3 regions of the Ectothiorhodospira variabilis genome follow, and region 2 is predicted to be linked to each of the others. Evidence: riboswitches for the same ligand, from Rfam matches in the RefSeq annotation. Region 2 holds a riboswitch; each other region holds the start of a gene.

Region 1 (4,371 bases), on a different contig from region 2:
CCACATCGGTCTGGGTATGCGGGCAGCGGCGCTCCAGGCCCTTGAAGCTCACCGCCCGGGAAATGACATGGCCATCCATCTCCGGCAGGGCCACCTGCATGGCAATATCCCGGGGCTGCAGCCCATGCACGTCCCGCTGCCAGTTCTCCTCGTTGCCGCCCGAGAGGATCACCTGCAGCACCGGCCGATCATCCGCCAGGGCCTGTTCGCCGTCTGCCCCCTGGGCCCGGGAGAAGGCCGTGGCGTTCAGGATCATAGCCACGCCCTGTTCCCGGCACAGGCGTCGCACCATCTCCAGACACAGTGGATCCTTCAGGGACACCAGGGCCATGGGCAGGGGGTTGAGGCCGCGGCTCAGCAGTGCCTGGCACAGGGCATCGAAGACCGCGGTATTGCCCGCCTGCAGATGTGAGCGATAAAAGAGGACGGCCACCACCGGCGCCCCCGCATGCCAGCGCGCCTGCCAGGCCGATACCGTGCCCACATCCTGCTCGGGGTGATACACGCCGATGTGAGGCAGCGGCCTGGGTGGCGGAGGCTCCAGGGGGAGATCGAAAAAGGTGGCCCCGATAAAGTCATAGAAGGCCCGGATGTTGGCGGGGCCGCCCTCGCGCAGATAGCGCCACAGGGCGCGGCAAATATCCGGCTCCACCGTACTCTTCATGAGCAGGTTGCCATCCTCGGTATTGTCCCCGGAAAACATCACCAACCGGATACCCCGGCGTCGGCACAGGGCCCACACCTGCTCCGTGCCATAGGGCCAGTAGGATTCGCCACCCAGGTGATCGATGATGATCACGCGGGCCTTTTGCAGCACCTCATCCAGGTACAGGTCCACCGACGCCGGCTGGCTCAGGTGCAGCAGGTTGGCCAGGCGAACGGATGGGTAGTTGTCTTCCCCCACGGGGCCCGACCGGGCCTGTGGGCATTGGGAGGCCAGCAGGGCCAGGGTGGTATCCGCGGCACTGAGGATGACGATATCGGCGGGCGTCTGATCCAGACGCGTGATCACCGAGTCGTCGTCGACGAACCCGCCGGGTTGTGCCGCCAGCAGATGCATCAGGCCGTCGCCGCCAGAACCGCCGGTTGCAGGGCCTGCTCCAGGGCCTCGGCCGAGAGGTCCTGACCGATCAGCACCAGACGGGTTGCGCGATCCTCCCCGGCACCCCAGGGGCGGTCAAAGTAGCTGTCAAAACGACTTCCCACCCCATGCACCACGAGGCGCATGCGCTTGTCGGGCAGGGCCGCGAAGCCCTTCACGCGGAAGATGCGGTGATCCCGCACCACTTGCTGCAACCGTTCCAGCAGCCTGTCGCGATCCACCTGCGGCAGCCTCACCACCACCGAGTCGAACTGATCGTGGTCATGATCATGGTGATGATCTCCCTCCCCATGGGCATGGTCATGATGCCCGGCGCGCAGGTGGATATGCGCTTCGGAGGCATTGCCCAGCCCGATCATGAGCGCGGGATCCACCCGCCCATGGTCGCTGGAGAGGATTTTCACCGGGGGCGGGATCTCGGCGCGCACGAGTGCCGTGACCCGCTCCACTGCCGCCGCATCCACAAGATCGGTCTTGCTCAGCACCACCAGATCCGCCGCGGATAGCTGATCCTCGAAGAGTTCATGAAGTGTGGAGTCGTGATCCAGGTTCGGGTCGGCGCGGCGTTGCCGGTCCACCGCCTCGGGGTTGGCGGCGAACTGTCCCTGGGCGGTGGCGGGCACGTCCACCACGGTGACCACGGCATCCACGGTGCAGCCGGTCTTGATCTCCGGCCAGTTGAAGGCCTGCACCAGGGGCTTGGGCAGCGCCAGGCCGGAGGTCTCGATGAGGATGTGATCGATCTCGTCCCGGCGGTCCATCAGGGCCTTCATCACGGGATAAAAGGCCTCCTGCACGGTACAGCACAGACAGCCATTGGCCAGTTCGTAGAGCGTGCCGGCGTCCTCTCCGGATTCGTCGCAGCCAATGCCGCAGCCCCTGAGGATCTCGCCATCCATGCCCAGTTCGCCAAACTCGTTGACGATGACGGCAATCCGCCGCCCCTGGGCATTGTCCAGGAGATGACGCAGCAGGGTGGTCTTGCCACTGCCCAGAAAGCCGGTGACGATGGTGGCCGGGATTCTTGATCTGGATATCATGGAAATGCTCGCTCGCGCGCCGCCCGCGCATCGATGGGATGGATGCGCCACGAAGGCGGTACGTGCCACGGAGGAGAGATCAAGCGCGGTCCGGCTCCACCCGGCACGCCGCACCCCGCGGCACCTGGTCTTCAACAGGCCGGTCTCCGGGCTTGTGGTGGGTGTTCAAGGTGGGGAGCTGCCTTCCCATGAGATCCGCCCGGGGGACGGGGTCTCACAGTGGCCTGGGTTCTCCACGTTCACCACTTACCGTTGCGGGGGCAGCGCCGGAGTGATCGCCTGGGCGATGTCACCGGCTTCCCGTTTCAACCCGATGGATGGGCCACGAAGGCCCCGGGTCACCTGCTGAAGTCTGAAGATAACCTCATAAACTTAACAGGCATCCGGCCCGGGCTCAAATCGGAGACGTGCCGGATCCTCAGGAGGCCTTGGCAGCGATCGGGCATATCGTTATGCTTTTATTGGCATAAGAAAGGGGGGTGGGGCGTCCCGCCTCCCACTTTTCAACATGACCGAGGAACAGCATGATTGCCCGTACTCCCGCACTCCTCTCCACCCTGATTGGACTGATGATCTCCTCCCTGACCACAGCCTTGGCGGGTGAGGACCGACCCATCGAACGGATCCTCGAGCCGCGGGCCATCACAGAGCAGATCCATTACTTTTATGGGTCCCTGGAAAATCGAACCCAGGCCAACCTGGGCATGAACAATAACGTGGGTTTTGTGATCACCGACGAAGGGGTGGTGCTGATCGATAGCGGCCCCAGCCATCATGTGGCCCAACGCATTGAACAGGCTGTGGCTGACCTGACCGACCAGCCCATCACCCATGTGATCAATCTGGGCAGCCAGGATCACCGCTGGCTGGGAAATGACTACTTCCTCTCCCAGGGTGCCGAGATCCTGGCCCTTGAACGCACTGCCGCCACCCAGGCGGAGTTTGCCCGACAGCACCTGGATCGCCTCACGGACACCCTGGGCGCGGCGACCATGGAAAGCACCGAGCCACGCCCGGCACCCTCGCCCATCGCCTCGGATCATCATGCGTTCGAGCTGAGCGGGGTGCGCTTCGAGATGATCCATGCCGGCGATGCCCACTTCCCGGGGGACATCCTGCTGCATCTGCCAGATAAGGGTGTGGTCTTCTCCGGTGACGTGGTCTACACCGAGCGCATGCTGGGCATTCACCCATGGAGTAATCCGGTGGAACAGCTCAAGGCCTTCGAGACCATGGCCTCCTGGGAGCCGGAGGTGGTGGTTCCCGGCCATGGCGAGGCCACCGACCTGGCCACCGCGCAGCAGGATACCGGTGATTACCTGGCCCTGCTGGTGCGCCAGGTGGGGGAAGGTCTGGAGAACTGGGAGACACTGGATGAAGTGGTGACCCGCCTCGCGGACCTGCCTCAATTCCGGCACCTGCGCCATTACGACGATTGGCACCGTATGAATATCAATCGTACCTATCTGTTCATGGAGGCCAGTTTCTAGCGCCCGAGGCGTCTCATGCGCGGCCCATACATACGGTTGATCATATATATGGAATAGCGTATTCTCGGCCCATATTGTCATCCACGACGAGGGCTTCCCCATGACCGAGATCACCGTGTTCGATCCTCCCCAGTGCTGCGCCAGCGGCGTTTGCGGACCCAGCGTGGACCCCAGGCTCTCCCGGCTGGCGGGTGACCTGGCCTGGCTGCGTGATTCCGGGGTGAGCGTGACCCGCTACAACCTGTCCCAGCAACCGGGGGCTTTCGTGGAAAACGCCACCATCCAGGCCATTCTGGAGAAGGATGGCGAGGACGCCCTGCCGGTGTTTCTGGTGGACGGAGCGGTCATGAGCCAGGGTGTGTACCCGGATCGCGAGCAACTGGCCCGATGGACCGGCCTGGAGGCGGAATGCGGCAAGAGCGCCAGCCCGGGCAGCGGCTGTTGCGGCTGACCTGAAGATCCACCGCCCCCTCACCCCAACCCCTCTCCCGCCAGCGGGAGAGGGGCTCAGAGCGTGCTGTTCCCCTTGGTGGGTAAAGCTGCATCGAGAGGTCCCCTGATGAATTTTCTCCACACCCCGACCCGACATCTCTTCTTCACCGGCAAGGGCGGCGTGGGCAAGACCTCGCTGGCCTGTGCCAGTGCCCTGGCCCTGGCGGAACAGGGCAAAAGGGTCCTGCTCATCTCCACCGACCCGGCCTCCAACGTGGATGAGGTGCTGGAGACCCCACTTTCCGAC
Region 2 (4,371 bases):
TTGGCCGCCAGGGCCTGCATATGCAGCTCCGGATACCCCCCAGGCAGATAAACCGCATCCGCCTCGGGCAAGCCTTGCCCGGCCACCGGAGAGAAGAACCGCAGACTGGCCCCCATCCGTTCCAGCAACTCCAGATTGGCGGGATAAATGAAGGCAAAGGCCTGATCCCGGGCGATGGCAATGCGCCGACCCTCCAGGGATCGCGGCACCGGCGCGGCATGACCCGGCTCAAAGGCCACCGGCGGGGGCAGCCCCTCCGGCTTCCACACCAGTTGCGCCGCGGCGGCCTCGAGTCGCGCATCGAGATCCGCGATCTCTTCGGCCTGCACCAGGCCCAGATGCCGACTGGGCAACGCGGCATCGGCGGACTTGGGCAGATAACCAAAGGCGATGAGGTACTCGGGCAGGCATTCCATGAGCATGCCGTAATGTCGTTCACCACTGATGCGATTGGCCAGCACACCGGCAAAGGGCACGTCGGAGCGAAAGGTGGAAAGACCATGGGCCAGGGCACCAAAGGTCTGGGCCATGGCCGCGCCGTTGATGGCCGGCATCACCGGGATGCCGAACCGGGCGGCGATGTCCGCGCTGGAAGGTCGCCCGTCGAACAGGCCCATCACGCCCTCCACCAGGATCAGATCCGACTCGCCCGCTGCTTCATACAGACGTTGCCGGGCGTCTTCCTCCCCTGTCATCCACATATCCAGGGTGTGCACGGGGTGTCCGCTGGCCTGCTGGTGGATCATGGGGTCGAGGAAATCCGGCCCCGCCTTGAATACCCGCACCCGCCGACCCTGGTTACGGTGGTAGCGGGCCAGTGCCGCCGTCACCGTGGTCTTGCCCTGACCGGAGCCGGTGGCGGTGATGAGCAGGGCTGGGCAATGGTGAGTGGTCATGGTCGGCCTCGTGGATTCACATCGTCGCCCTCACCCCAACCCCTTGAGGGGAAACTCCACCAACTCCCTTCTCCCCTCGGGGGAGAAGGGCCGGGGATGAGGGGCGGCGGAGGTCACTGTTGCTGGTAGTTTAACGTGACGAAGAAGGCGCGGCCGGGTTGGTTGTACCCCTTTACCGTTTCGTAGTGCTTGTCCAGCGCATTCTGGATCTTGCCGCTGAGTCGCCATTCGGGAGTGATGCGATAAGACGCTCGCAGATCAAGCAATGCAAAGCCACCCAGCCGTTCGTTATTGAGAGGATCATTGTACCGGGAACCTTCAGCCGCCACTGTCGCACCCAGCGTAAAGTCACCCCAGAACCGATCCAGATCCACACGTGCTGTAGTTTCGGGGCGCCGCTGCAATCTATTGCCCGTCTCACGATCCTCATGGTCCAGGTGAGTTAAGGCCGCCAGCGCACTCCAATCCTCTTGAAGAATACCGAACTCAAGCTCCATTCCGCGAATTCTTGCCTCATCAGTATTCTGAGCCGGCCACCCGGAAATCAAATTCTCCACCTCGGTATAAAAAATAGCTAAATCGCCGAAAAAAAGGCCTGACGCATAATTCAACCCAACTTCTAGGCTTTCCGACTTTTCTGCGTCGAGATCAGGATTGCCGTAGGGCTCGAACGGAGGATCCCAACTCAGCATTGGATTGTAAAGCTCATTGAATGTCGGTGCTTTGAATGCAGTGCCATAACTGGCACGCAAGCTCCATTGCTCCTGTAATTGCATTCCCCAAGCAATTTGGCCGGTGGTTTCGTGGCCAAAGGTCTCATTATCATCGTGCCTCAGGCTCCATGCCAGATCATACCTACCCAACTCCACCTGCCATTGCGCGTACAATCCGACATTATCTCTGCGAGTTTCCGAATAGTCGCTGGAGACATTGACACGGTCATTTTGGTAATCCATACCTAACGTGAGCATGTGGCGCTCCGCGAGAGCCACATCATTTTGCCAATTAAAAAGATTCCTCGATGTCTCAAACTTACTAGGCCAGTCGCTAAATGTTTCCAACTCATCTCGACTATGGGCAACTGAAAAAGTACTGTACCAAATGTCCGCCAATTGCCCACGCACGCCAAATTGTGAGGCGTGCTGTCTGAATTCCTGCCTATCACCCGACCCACCACTGTCAAAATCACTCTCACCTTCCGCATGTAGCAGAGAGCCGAAAATCTCAAAGCCGTTTTTCAACTCATGAGACAAGCGGGCCGACACGGAGCTATTCTCATAACCATCCCGGCGATCATCGGCGGTCTCGTCTTGCACATTGATGCCATCAGTGGATAAATGACTGACTGAGAGATTGTAGCGAGTACTTCCCGTGGAACCGGACAGGCCCGCACCCATCTCCCTGGTATTGAAAGAGCCTGCACCCAGATGTGCCCGAAGTTTCGCGGGACCATCCCCTTCCTTGGTAAACACCTGAATAACTCCACCGATAGCATCCGACCCATAAAGACTGGTTCGTGGTCCACGGACAATCTCTACGCGCTCAATCTCTGCAGGAGGTAAATATTGCCACGCAGCTTGCCCCGTGGTTGCTGATCCCATCCGCACCCCATCAACCAGCAACAAAGTGTGATCCGAGTTAGTCCCACGCATGAAAAGACTGGTGGTCTTGCCAAAAGGCCCGTTCTGGGTCAGGCCAATACCCGCCCGCCCCCTCAACAAATCCACAAACTCCTTCGGCTGCAACCGCTCGATCTCCTCCCGCTCGATCACGGTCACGGAGGCCAGGGTCTGGTCGGTGGTCTGGGCTGTGCGGGTGGGGGTGACCAGGATGGGGTCCAGTTGGGCCACCTGTTCCTGGGCAGTAGCGAGGGAAGGAATGGCCAGCAGAACGGCTGCCGGCAGGAAGGATCGGGTTTGCATGAGTATGTGCTCTCCGGTGCGCCGCCCGCGCACCTGTGTATGGGCCAGGGTGCGGCACGAGGAGAGCAGCGGATCAATCAGACCCATCGGTGCAAGGCGCACCGGAAAGCCAGATCCACCGGAATGAGACCCGAGAAGACGAGCCGCGCAAAGCCCTCCGCAATGCCGCGTGAACGCATCAGGCCGGTCTCCGGGCTCGCGGACGGGTCATCTTTGACCGGGTCAAGGCACCTTCCCACGCTTGCGCGCAGTGGCTTCACGCCTTGCCGGGGTTGCTGCGCTGACATGCAGAAACCCTCGTCTCGCCTACCGTTGCGGGGGCAGCGCCGGACTGGTCTGCTGAATCTGGCAGACATACCGGCTTCCCGTTTCACCAGACGGATGTCAATCATCTGGCACCTGAAGCGAGGCGGTATCATACGCAAACGATTGTGGATATTCCAATGCGGGCCGCAGGGGTTACTGTCAGGGCAGATGGACATCCATGCACCTGAGGCGCGCCCATTCGCGGCCGAGGGCCGCTCCCACAAGGCTCCATTCAAGCCTGGGAGCCCCCCCCCGAACGCAAGCCCCAACGCGTCCGGTCTGCCTCCGGGGTGGGTTTCTGGAGGCGGGTGTTCGCCGCATGGATGCGGCGGTCAAGCCTACAGGGACGTATTCACGGCGTCCCGCCGCAAGAAATGCACCCCGGAGGCAGACCCTGGGCACGGCGCAAAGCCCAGGCACCCTGGAGGCAGACCCCAGGCATACTGCAAAGCCCAGGCACCCTGGAGGCAGACCCCAGGCATGCAGCAAAGCCCAGGCGCATGGGAGGAAGGCCTTTGGGCACGGTGCAAAACCCAGGCACACAGGAGGTATCAGACCCATTCGCGGCCGAGGGCCGCTCCTACAGGAGGCGGGCGCTGGGAGGGTTGGATACCGGTGGGCGCGGAGGATCATGCAGGTGGTCAGCACCCGCATCGCTGTTATGATGCCCTCCTTTCAAGCGCCCGACCCCAACACCATGAGACACCCCAACCACATAAGCCATACACCTCCAATTCCCCGCAAATGGGCACAAATAGCCGCCATTTGCGCCCTTCTTACAAGCGCTCCAGCAATCACAAACGCTCACGCGCAGCCCGTGACGGTCACCGATGACAAGGGCCGGGAGGTGCACCTGGAGGCACCAGCCAAACGCATCATCAGCCTCGCTCCGCACATCACTGAAAACCTTTTTGCCCTGGGGGCCGGTGATCAGATCGTTGGGGCCGTCAACTACAGCGACTACCCTGAAGCCGCCGAGGACATCCCCCGGGTGGGCAGCTACAAACAACTGGATCTGGAATCCATCCTGGCCCTGGAACCGGACCTGGTGGTGGCCTGGGAGAGCGGCAACGTGCGGGCCCAGCTGGAACGCCTGGAAGCCCTGAACTACCCCCTCTACTTCAGTAATCCGCAAACCTTCGAACAACTGGCCTCCGGGCTGGAGCGCCTGGGACATCTCACCGGGCACACCACGGGTGGCGAAGAGGCGGGTGCCCAGGTGCGCCGCACCCTCACCGAACTCGAAG
Region 3 (4,371 bases), on a different contig from region 2:
TGTCGCCTGGCTGTTCTCGTGGTTATTGAATGAACGCGGCACGGCGGTGGGTCAGACCCCTTGAATCGCCGCCCCCCGAAGACGCATCGCTTCTGTCAGGCCAGCCGATCCAGTCGCAGCCGCTCGCGTTCATCAAACAGGCGCCGGGCCCCCAGCCAGATCGCGCCCAGGGTGCCAAAACCCGTGCCGGCGGTGATCAGAAACATGACCAGAATCTGATATTTCACCGCCTCCATGGGCGGTGTGCCGGCAAGGATCTGGCCGGTCATCATGCCTGGCAGACTGACAATACCGGCGGCGGCCATGGCATTGATGATGGGCATGAGGCCACTGCGGGCCGCATCGCGGCGGATATCCTGAATGGATTCCGACCAGGTCTGCCCCAGGATCAGGCGCCCCTCGATGGTGCGCCGCTGTTGCCAGGCCGTGGTGGTGAGACGGTCCAGCCCCAGGGCGATGCCCGTCATGGTGTTGCCCAGCAGCATGCCCAGCAACGGGATGGCGTACTGGGGCTCCCACCAGGGGGCCGGGCTGATGATGACCGTGAGGGCCAGGATGGTGGCCGTGAAGGCCGAGGTGAACATGGCCAGTGTGCCAATGCCGTATCCCCACCAGCCCCGAAACCGCCGGGCCTGGCGCGCCATGACCTCGCGCCCCGCCACCAGCAGCATGATCAGCGCCATGAGGGCCACCCAGTACAGGGCTGCGTGTTCGAACAGGGTGGTGAGTACCAGACCAATGAGCAGCAACTGGATCACCGTGCGTGCCGCCGCCACCAGCAGGCTTCGGGAAAGCCCCATGCCCACGCGGCTCGTCAGGACCGCCAGGGCAATCACCAGCAGAGCGGCAATACTCAGATCCCAGGGAGAAAGGTAGATCACATCCATGCTCAGGACCTCGATGCCATTGCCGGGTCGGCCAGCCGCCCCTGATCCATCATCAGCAAACGGCCACCCAGCCTGTCGCGCTGCTCGTGATCATGGCTGACCCAGATGACCCCGGCTTCCCGTTCCCTCACATACCCCATGACCAGCGCTTCCATGCGCAGGGTGTTTTCAGGATCCAGGTTGGCCGTGGCCTCATCCAGGAGCAGCACCCTCGGGCCGTTGCCCAGCATCCTTGCCAGCGCCAGGCGCTGACGCTCGCCGCTGGAGAGACGTTCCACCTCCCATTGGCGCACCTCCGGGGTGAATCCCAACTGCTGCAGCCAGTCGTCCTGCACCCCCGTGAGATGCTCATCCACGGTGTCCGCCCACCACACGGGATCTGCCGGCAGATACCCTACCTGACGCCGCCATAAGGCCGGAGGGATGGTGGCCCGCGGCTGGCCGGCCAACCACACCTGACCACGATGGGGGTCCAGATCGGCAATGGCCCGAAGTAGCAGCGACTTGCCCGCGCCGGAGGGCCCGGCAATGAGCAGCAACGCCCCAGGCGCCAGTTCCAGATCGACCGGCCCTACATGATCGGATTGCAAACCCGTCAGTTTCAGCAAGGGGTCAGCGGTGACGGCGTAGGTGGGGGCATCCATCACCACAGTATACCGGACGAACGATCCGCTATACTGTGCCCGAAAATTCATCAACCCGCTGTCGGGTGCCCGTTCGTCCACGGGAGAATCGGGAATGCGGTGGGGTGATCGATCAAGGATCACCGAGTCCGCAACGCGCCCAGCGCTGTGAGGGGGATCGCGCAGACATCGAGCCACTGCCATGGGCGGGAAGGCGTCCGCGCGGGACGAACCCGAGTCAGAAGACCGGCCCGACAGTTTCTTTGCACGGCAGCAAGGCCGGGCTGCCGTCCCACCTGCTTGAACAAGGGGAACAACATGCAGGCTGGTGATTCAACACCTGATCAACACCGCTTCAACGAGGCCGAACGCAAGGCCATCTATCGCAACATGCTCTGCCGGAGAGACGTGCGGGGGCAATTCCTGCCCGACCCGGTGCCCGATGACATGCTGGCCCGCATCCTGACCGCGGCCCATTTTGCACCCTCGGTGGGCTACATGCAGCCCTGGAGCTTTGTGGTCGTCAAGGACCCACAGATCAAGCATCGGGCCCATCAGGCCTTCACCCGCGCCAATGAGGAGGCAGCAGGGATGTTCGAAGGCGAAAAGCAGGAGACGTATCGCAGCCTGCGCCTGGAAGGCATCCTGGATGCGCCCATCAATCTGTGCATCACCTGCGACCGGGACCGCGCCGGCCCGGTGGTGATCGGTCGCACCCACGACCATCGGATGGACCTGTACAGCGTGGTCTGCGCCGTGCAGAACCTGTGGCTGGCGGCACGCAGCGAGGGGCTGGGCGTGGGCTGGGTGAGCATCTTCCGGCCCGAAGACATCCGACAGGTACTGAATCTGCCCGATGAGATCGTCCCCGTGGCCTATTTATGCATTGGCCGGGTCAGCCACTTCCATGACAAGCCCGAACTGGAAGCCGCCGGCTGGCGTCCCCGGTTACCGCTGGAGCAATTGATCCATGTGGATGGCTGGGGGCATGCCCCTGCCGAGGACGACGAACTGGTCAAGGCCGTCCAGGCATGCCAGGCCAGGGCAAGCCGCTCCGAAGTCCCGCTTTAGGGCCTGCGCTCCCGCTCACCCTGTGCTCGCCTCCGTCGGCGCCCCTGCGGGTGCCGACGGCATTCGGCCCGTGCAAGACCTCACCGTTCGTGAATCCCCTGCTACGCTCATGGTAGGGCCGCTCGGGCCGACTGCGTGGGGATGAACCAAGATGACAAGAAAACGCCTTGTGGTCTGTTGCGACGGCACCTGGGCCAAGGAAGAAAACGAGACCCATATCTTCCGCCTGTTCAGGATGATTTCCGAGGCGCCCGCCAACGATGCCTATCAACTCAAGGAATACGTACCCGGCGTGGGCTCCTCGCGATGGACCCGTTTTCGCGGTGGGGCCTTTGGTTTCGGACTCAATGAAAACCTGCAACGGGCCTACAACTGGTTGGTGGAGCATTACGAACCCGGTGATGAGATCTTCTGTTTCGGTTTTTCGCGAGGTGCCTACACGGCGCGGTCTCTTTGCGGGATGATCGGCACATCCGGCCTCTTCTGCAGGCAACATCGGGACGACACGGATCTGGCCATGGATTACTACCGGGCACCCCCCGAACGAAGGCTGCAAAGCCGCCAACACCGTCGACTCCAGCGCATCACGCGTCATCCGGAAGAGACCCTGAGCGTGCGCATGCTGGGGGTTTTCGACACGGTCGGTGCCCTGGGTGTACCTATCCCTACGCTGGCCTCGTTTGCCCAGGGGGGACGACGGGTCAACTTCCATGACACCACGCTGGGCCCCCTGGTGGAGAACGCATTTCACGCCATGGCCATCGACGAGCAACGTGGCCCTTTCAAGCCCACCCTCTGGACGATGCCGGATAGAACCCCGCCCCAGGCACGGCGATTTGATGGCAGCACAGTGGAACAGCAAGTGGTGCAGGCCTGGTTCCCTGGCGTTCATTCCGATGTGGGCGGCGGCTACGACAACAAGGCCCTGGCCGATGTGCCTTTCCTGTGGATGTTGCGCGAAGCCCAGGCGCTGGGGCTGCACATGGAGGATGATGTGATGGATGAATGGCTGTCTCCCAACCCCTTTGCCCCGGCCCATGATTCCCTGAATCTCCAATACAAGCTCACCGCCTACTGGCCATGGATCGACGACAACCGCCCACGCCTCATCGGTGCTCAGGCCCGGCATCGGGCTGGTCTGGGCATGGCACGGAACGCCATGATCCACCAGGCCACCCTGGATCGCATCCAGCAGAGCGCGCAACTACCCCCGGAGCAGTCCCCCTATCGGCCCGCGAACCTGGTGAACGACCAGGGAGAGCTGCTGGAACCGATGGATGCCGTGAACACCCGTTAGGGCCCTCGCGGCCTGACCGGGGGCAGAGAAGTGATTCATGTGGTTATACTGGGGCAATGACTTCTGCCAAACCCACCTCACATGACCCCGGCCCCCGCATCTGGGTGGACGCGGATGCCTGCCCCGTGGTGATCAAGGAGATCCTGTTTCGTGCGGCACAGCGCACACGGATCCCTGTCACACTGGTGGCCAACCAGTTCATCCAGGTGCCGCGTTCGCCCTTCATCAAGACGATGCAGGTGGGTGCCGGCTATGACGTGGCCGATGATGAAATCGTTCGTCTGGTGTCACCGGGAGATCTGGTCATCACCGCCGACATCCCCCTGGCCTCACAGGTACTGGACAAACAGGGCCAGGCGCTCAACCCGCGCGGTGAGTCATACACCCAGGACACCATCCGCCAACGCTTGCAAATGAGGGACTTCATGGACACCCTGCGGGCAAGCGGCGTCGATACCGGCGGCCCTCCAGCCCTCAGCCAGAGCGACCGGCA

The links. Region 2 has a riboswitch for cobalamin ahead of LPW30_RS05610 (TonB-dependent receptor domain-containing protein). Riboswitches for the same ligand answer to the same signal wherever they lie in the genome.
Region 1: it holds a riboswitch for cobalamin, as region 2 does, so the genes downstream of both, cobW (cobalamin biosynthesis protein CobW) here and LPW30_RS05610 (TonB-dependent receptor domain-containing protein) in region 2, are expected to answer to the same signal.
Region 3: it holds a riboswitch for cobalamin, as region 2 does, so the genes downstream of both, bluB (5,6-dimethylbenzimidazole synthase) here and LPW30_RS05610 (TonB-dependent receptor domain-containing protein) in region 2, are expected to answer to the same signal.

What each region holds. Positions count from the first base shown of each region.
Region 1 is NZ_JAJNAO010000009.1:120,923-125,293, forward strand. It holds gene cobN (cobaltochelatase subunit CobN) at 1-1,060, opposite strand, end outside; gene cobW (cobalamin biosynthesis protein CobW) at 1,060-2,142, opposite strand; cobalamin riboswitch at 2,263-2,503, opposite strand; gene LPW30_RS10675 (MBL fold metallo-hydrolase) at 2,667-3,632, shown strand; gene arsD (arsenite efflux transporter metallochaperone ArsD) at 3,733-4,083, shown strand; gene arsA (arsenical pump-driving ATPase) at 4,192-4,371, shown strand, end outside.
Region 2 is NZ_JAJNAO010000003.1:166,391-170,761, reverse strand. It holds gene LPW30_RS05615 (cobyrinic acid a,c-diamide synthase CobB) at 1-896, opposite strand, end outside; gene LPW30_RS05610 (TonB-dependent receptor domain-containing protein) at 1,010-2,818, opposite strand; cobalamin riboswitch at 2,983-3,236, opposite strand; gene LPW30_RS05605 (cobalamin-binding protein) at 3,822-4,371, shown strand, end outside.
Region 3 is NZ_JAJNAO010000010.1:25,788-30,158, forward strand. It holds gene LPW30_RS10855 (MFS transporter) at 1-64, shown strand, start outside; gene LPW30_RS10860 (ABC transporter permease) at 96-887, opposite strand; gene LPW30_RS10865 (ABC transporter ATP-binding protein) at 890-1,531, opposite strand; cobalamin riboswitch at 1,578-1,779, shown strand; gene bluB (5,6-dimethylbenzimidazole synthase) at 1,829-2,581, shown strand; gene LPW30_RS10875 (DUF2235 domain-containing protein) at 2,733-3,878, shown strand; gene LPW30_RS10880 (YaiI/YqxD family protein) at 3,935-4,371, shown strand, end outside.